2 regions of the Laceyella sacchari genome follow, and region 1 is predicted to be linked to the other one. Evidence: a T-box and tRNA genes for the amino acid it is inferred to sense, from the RefSeq annotation. Region 1 holds a T-box; the other holds one or more tRNA genes.
The links. The T-box of region 1 lies ahead of metG (methionine--tRNA ligase). A T-box ahead of a tRNA ligase gene usually reads a tRNA of that ligase, here a tRNA-Met.
Positions count from the first base shown of each region.

Region 2: it has a tRNA-Met gene. The T-box ahead of metG (methionine--tRNA ligase) is inferred to sense a tRNA for this amino acid. The anticodon was not compared.

Region 1 covers NZ_CP103866.1:135,193-138,604, reverse strand. Annotated here, with positions in the region: gene lepB (signal peptidase I) at 1-103, opposite strand, end outside; gene metG (methionine--tRNA ligase) at 285-2,264, opposite strand; T-box leader at 2,311-2,546, opposite strand; gene NYR52_RS00610 (ATP-binding protein) at 2,692-3,412, opposite strand, start outside.
Region 2 covers NZ_CP103866.1:2,383,692-2,387,103, reverse strand. Annotated here, with positions in the region: gene NYR52_RS11545 (2'-5' RNA ligase family protein) at 1-403, opposite strand, end outside; gene NYR52_RS11540 (phosphatidylglycerophosphatase A family protein) at 524-1,051, shown strand; gene NYR52_RS11535 (hypothetical protein) at 1,293-1,472, shown strand; tRNA gene NYR52_RS11530 (tRNA-Met) at 1,548-1,624, shown strand; tRNA gene NYR52_RS11525 (tRNA-Asp) at 1,629-1,705, shown strand; tRNA gene NYR52_RS11520 (tRNA-Ile) at 1,718-1,793, shown strand; tRNA gene NYR52_RS11515 (tRNA-Val) at 1,823-1,897, shown strand; gene NYR52_RS11510 (aminotransferase class V-fold PLP-dependent enzyme) at 2,782-3,412, opposite strand, start outside.

The DNA of each region.
Region 1 (3,412 bases):
TAAACAGGAAAACCCGAATAATCCCGGCGATCACCAGCGATACGGCAATGGTGCCCACCCACTCGAAGGTGGATCGAACCGCAGATGAGCTTTTCTTTATCATTGTAACCTCCTTATCCAAGCGAAAATCTTGCAAGGGCATATAGGCTGATCGGTGGAAGCCGCCCTCTTTCCCTAATGGGACGATGAACGAGCAAATGAAGGGGGGCACCGGTATTCGGCACGGGAACCAGACGGTGTCTGATTGCACCACCAAAACGATGATTCCCCCCGCTAGAATCGGTCTACTTCACTTTGGAACCGTTAGGAATATCGCCCGACACAGTCGCCAGCACCAAACGATCTCCTTGAGAAGCCGCCAAGATCATCCCTTGGGACAGTTCACCACGCAATTTGACAGGCTTCAAATTGGTTACGCAAATCACCTTTTGTCCCACTAATTCTTCTGGACTGTAATGCTCGGCAATGCCCGAAACCACTTGCCGTTTCTCTTCTCCCAAATCGAGTTGCAACTTCAACAGGCGATCCGCTTTAGGTACGCGATCCGCTGCGACAACTTCCGCCACCCGTAAATCTACTTTGCCAAAATCTTCGATGCCAATGATTCCTTCCATCTCTTTTTGTTCCTCCCGTTTTGCCTCTTTTTGCTTTGTGTTTTGCTCCTCCGCGGCTGGAGTTGCTGAAGTGGTCATCCGATAAATGGCTTCAATCTCTTCTTTTGCATCCAAGCGTGGGAAGATCGGATTACCTTTTTTCGTTTGGGTTCCCGGACGCAATCCACCAAATGCGGCCAAGCTTTCCCATGAGGTCTGTGGGCCTTCTTCCAAGCCCAATTGTGCCCACATCTTAGACGGGGTTTGCGTCATAAACGGCTGGATCATGATGCTGACCATTCTCAGCACTTCAAGCAGATGATATAGCACCGAACCGAGGAGATGGTGCTTGCCTGGATCTTTGGCCAAGTTCCACGGCTGAGTTTGCTCAATATACCGATTCCCTGCCCGTACCAACTCCCAGATGGCGGTAGCGGCAACAGAGAATTGGAATTTGTCCATCTCTGTTTCCACGCGCTTGACCGTATTCAGCGCCAACTCCCGGAACGCCTCGTCGTATTCCGTAGCACCTTCGACCATCTCCGGCACAACCCCTTGATGGTACTTTTCAACCATGGTTAAGGTGCGGTGCAACAGATTGCCCAAATCATTGGCCAAATCGGCATTCAGCCGTTCAACAAACGCTTCTGGGGTAAAAACGCCATCTGATCCAAACGGCACTTCTCTCATCAGGAAATAACGCATTGCATCCAAACCAAACCGCTCAATCAACGGAACGGGGTCAATCACGTTTCCTTTGGATTTAGACATTTTCTCCCCTTGCACCAAGATCCACCCATGGGCGAACACTTTCTTCGGCAACGGCAGACCGAGCGCCATCAAAAAGATGGGCCAATAAATGGTGTGAAAGCGAACAATCTCTTTTCCAACCAAATGCACATCCGCTGGCCAATATTTCTTATACTTAGCGTCATCGCCAACGCCGTATCCCAGCGCAGAAATATAGTTTGTCAACGCATCCAACCACACGTAAACGACATGCTCAGGATCATCAGGCACTTTGATGCCCCAATCAAACGTGGTGCGAGAGATGCTCAAATCTTCCAAACCGGGTTTGATAAAGTTTTGAATCATCTCGTTTTTACGGGATTCCGGCTCAATGAAACCGGGATTCTCCTCATAGAAACGCAACAGGCGGTCGGCGTATTTGCTCATGCGGAAGAAATAACTCTTCTCTTTGATTTTGCTAATGGGGCGGCCGCAGTCAGGACAAAGCCCATCCTGGACTTGGCGGTCGGTGAAAAACGCTTCATCGTCCACACAATACCAGCCTTCATACTCGCCGAGGTAGATATCCCCTTGCTCCAATAATTGCTTAAAGATTTTTTGTACGACTCGCTTATGGCGCTCATCGGTGGTGCGAATGAAATCGTCATAAGAGATGTCGAGTTTTTTCCACAACTCTTTAATACCCGCAACGATCTCATCAACAAACGCTTTCGGTGTTTTGCCTTCTGCTTGCGCCTTTTTCTGGATTTTCTGACCATGTTCATCCGTGCCGGTCAAGTACATCACATCGAAACCCCGAAGTCGTTTGTACCTAGCGATCACATCACCAGCTACAGTTGTGTAAGCATGACCGATATGTAGTTTGGCACTTGGGTAATAGATGGGTGTCGTAAGATAAAAGGTTTGTTTCTGTTCACTCACTTTTCCCCGCTCCTTTCAAATACAATATAAAAAATCCCGCCCACACAGTTGGGGCGAGATTGTTTCACGCGGTACCACCCAATTTCAGCATCGCCTAACAAGCATGGCGATGCCCTCATTCAAAACCCCTAACGCGGGTTCACGTTCTTTCCTACTCAGATCAGCATTTCAGAAAGAATTCTCCAGGGCCATGTTCATTAGCTTCGGCTATGCTGGCTTTCACCTGATCCAGCTCTCTGGCGATAGCACCCACTAACTACTCTTCCCCTTCACAGAAGCTCATAGGTATACGAACTTTCTCACTTCATCATTATACATCATTCTATTTCGGCCGCTCAAGCATCGACACAATTAGTTTAACCGTTCTGTTGGTTTTTTATGACATTTTTCTGCAACCTGCTGCCTGACTCCTTCCTCCGCTGCTTCCCTAACGGCGGTCGTAACGTACCGCAAACGGAGTTTCATGCTTTTTCAGTTTGCCGTCCCGTGCCAGCCGCTCCAATTCTTGTTTTAATCGCGTCACATCCCAGGATAGACCACACTCCCGGTTTACAAGGGTCACAGTAGACACCAAATCCGTCTCAAACACAGGCAAGGCTTCCAGCAGGCAGGAAATCACTTTGTCATCTTGGGCTTCAGCGAATTGCCTCAGTTCATCAAACGGATTGGACAAGTGTGGACTACGGGTGTAAGCGCAACGCACACGGATGAAAATGGTACGCCCAAACACCGCCGAAGAGACAAAGGTGTCTCCAGAACGGAGGTATGGAAGCCGTTTGCCTTCCTCCGGGGTCAAATCGGTCTCTTCCCGCAACGTGGCGATATCGGTCCCCCTGACCGTCCGGAAGACAAACTTGGTGTTGAGCTGGGCTGTGATCGTCTCATCCAACAGCGTGGGCCTTTGCGTGGCCAACACAAGAAACACTCCGTATTTTCTTCCTTCCTGTGCGATTTCCTTTAAAATGGATTTGGCCGGAGAATCGAGCGCTTTGGGAGCGAAGTTGTGCGCTTCGTCAGTCACCACCACAAACGGGGGAAAGAAACGCCCCTCTTCCCCATTCATTCTGGCGTCTTTATATTCACGCCGTTTGCGGTAGAGGGAACCGATCACATACGTGGCAAACACTTGCAACACCCATGTGCTACCT
Region 2 (3,412 bases), 1.1 Mb from region 1:
GTAGGGTGCCATACACATCATGTAGCTCTTCTTCCGACATTTTCTGCCCAATGGTGAGATGTGGGATGTAATCATAAGGCATTGGAATGGGATCCAAGGAAGCACTGATCTGGTTGTGCAACGTTTCCAAAGGTTTGCTGTCTTTGATCGCCAGATAGATGGTATGGCTGGTAGGATAGAAATGGCTCACTTTGTGGAACTGGATGGTGAAGGGCTTGTTTTGCTTGGCGATTTCTTCTAATTTCTGGACCGCGTCTTCCACTTTTTCATCAGGCAGTTCAAACTTTTCCCGCAACGTAATATGGGGTGGAATGAGGCTGTAATGCGGGTCGTACCGCTTTCTATAGGAATTGACTAGGTCTTGTACGTGTTTTTGTGGAAAAACTGCAATGCCGAAAAACATAACACATTCCCTCCTTGAACAGAAAAATGGCGCATTTCTTATATTATATCTTTAAATTTTGGTTCACGCATCTTTTGTGGACAATTGATTATGGTAAGATGGCTTATGGGAGGGAAACAGATGAGAAGAGTACACAGCAGTGAAGTGAAACGTACAGTGATGAAAAGCTTGGAAGAACGCGGAGTCAGTATCGAGGCAATTGCTGAAATTGTTCACGAAATGCAGAGCCCTTATAACCCGAATCTAACCATGGAGCAGTGCGTCGACAGCGTGCTGGCCGTGCTGAATAAACGGGAATTGCAACACGCTATTCTGGTAGGAGTCGAGTTAGACCGCTTGGCGGAACAGAATATGTTGTCTGAACCGCTCTTATCCCTTGTCAAAGGGGATGAAGGGCTGTTTGGTTGTGATGAAACATTGGCGTTGGGTTCTGTTTTGGGCTATGGGAGCATCGCCGTCACTACCTTTGGTCACTTGGACAAGCATAAAATTGGGCTCATTCGCGAGTTGGACACCAAAAAAGGTGGACGGGTGCAGACGTTTATGGATGATTTGGTCGCCAGTGTCGCGGCTGCAGCTTCAGGACGCCTGGCACACCGTTTGCGCGATGAGGAAGAGCGGGCTTCAGCCCAACAGCTGGAAGATTGAGCAAATAGCAGGCCTATCGATGCAAATAAGCCGTTGTCACAATCGACAACGGCTTTACCATTTGGCCGTGAGGAGGGAATATTGGTCGGCTCGTGAACAGTTAAGCCCGACAAGGTTGCTTGGGTTAATATAGCATATGCGGGAAGGGTCTGCGCGCTCTGGACGAAACGGAAAATGTGCAAGCGCCCTTAGGCATGAAAAATGGAAAACAGCGAAAAATAAGAGATGAAAGGAGGAACGCATGATGCAATGGGTATATTGGGCCAAATTATATGACAGCCGCTTTCAAGCGCGGTGTTTGGCGGCACGAATGCAGGAGGACTGGTGGCTGTACGGGTATGATAGCCCGGAGCGTGTAGAGGTGTTTCGTTCCAAAAAAGGGCGTTATGGCGTTCGTTATATTTGGGATAAAAAATCTTAAAAAAAGGCCTTGCACTTTTGAAGAAATTGATGTATATTAATAAATGTCGCTGATGACGATTAAAACAATTAATATCGCGGGGTGGAGCAGTCTGGTAGCTCGTCGGGCTCATAACCCGAAGGTCGCAGGTTCAAATCCTGTCCCCGCAACCAACTCGGAGCTGTGGTGTAGAGGCCTAACATGCCTGCCTGTCACGCAGGAGATCGCGGGTTCGAATCCCGTCAGCTCCGCCACTTCACCATCATGGGCCTATAGCTCAGTTGGTAGAGCAGTCGGCTCATAACCGATCGGTCACAGGTTCGATTCCTGTTGGGCCCACCAACTTATCTAAAAACTACATATTTTCACTTGGGCAGTTAGCTCAGAGGGAGAGCGCTTCCTTGACACGGAAGAGGTCGTAGGTTCGATTCCTATACTGCCCACCAACCAAACCCTTGCACATTTGCAAGGGTTTTTTGTTTGATAGAGGAGTAAGTTGCGTTTTTATGGTGAATTGATGAAAGCGAGAGAGTTAATCACTATTATTGTTCGATGTAAAACAATAAATCATGGAAAAGGGTGCTTGGTTACTGATTGGATATGGTGTTCGGCTATGGATCCCCTTGCTGCGTATATTAAATCATACTACATAGTATATACTGATTATAATGGCTATTTTGCGAGATAGGAGGTGGAAAAGTGCTAAATGGGGATCTGTGTTGATTTTTTTTATCTTGATTGTTATTGCAACTTTGCATTTAAAAACGATGCGCGGGAATAAGAAGAATGGAATACATTTGGCCTGAACAGATACCGAAATTAAGGTATATATCTTTTCTAGGTAACTACGCACATTTGATAAAAATACTCAAATTCTGTTATGAAATGATGTATTGAAAGAAAAGAATTATAGCACCTCAAATAGATAAAGCCAAGGGTTTGGAAGTCATCTTTCAGTGTTTAAACAAACGACAGTAAGCATATGTATGGTGCAGGCTGAAGGCAAAAAAAAGGTCTCCGCCGAGGGGGTGCGCTAGAATGGATTCGACGGAGACGAGGAAGAGTTAAGAAAACCATTCATTGTGGGGATTCGAAGATAAGCGAGACAGTGCTATCCTCGAACGCTATTAAGTATAACACATTTATTCAATATGTTACAGTTTTTAATTGAGGAATGCATTAATTATTAATACTTATTTGCTCATAAATAGGAAATTAATACATGATGGCATCATCCATGCCCAGCATGAGAGGGGTACTCCTGAGGGCGATTAAAGCAAAAGTGATGGGATGCGTGCAGATGCGTTGATGTGATGGTGGACGCTTTTTTTTATTCACGGTGCGAGGCGACGAGGACGGAGGTGGAATGTTGTCCTCCCTGCTTGCGGGCGTGGTGAATCGCAGCTTCAAGGATCACGAGGGCACGGATCAATTCTGTATGGGAATGGAAGGCGTGGATGGAAAAGCGGATGCCTTCCGGGCGCGGCAGATGGCGAATGTATAGATGGTGCTTTAGACAGTAGTCCACGATTTCCTCGTGGGCAAGGCCTTCTATACGGAAGCATACCAAACCGGAAGCGGGGAAGGAGAGGTCGGTGAACAGAGTGACATCCGGCAGAAGCAGAAGCTGCTGTTTGAACCAGGTGGCCAAATGATGGATCTGCGAGGTGACCGCGGGAAGCTGGTACTGATCCAAGAGTTCTAAGCCACGGGTGAAGCCGGCAATTAAGGCAATGTTTTTTGTGGAGCCTTCCATTTTTTGCGAATCCATCTTCCAATCTATCTGCCCGTCAAGGGAAAAGCCGGTGATGGATTGGTAGCCTGCTGCAAGGGGCCATAGTTGCTCAACGAGCTTGGTGGTGATATAACAAGCGCCGGTGCCGGTGGGACCCAACAACCACTTGTGGCCGGAGAGAGCATACGCATCACAACCGATGGCTTTAACATCGACGTCTACATTT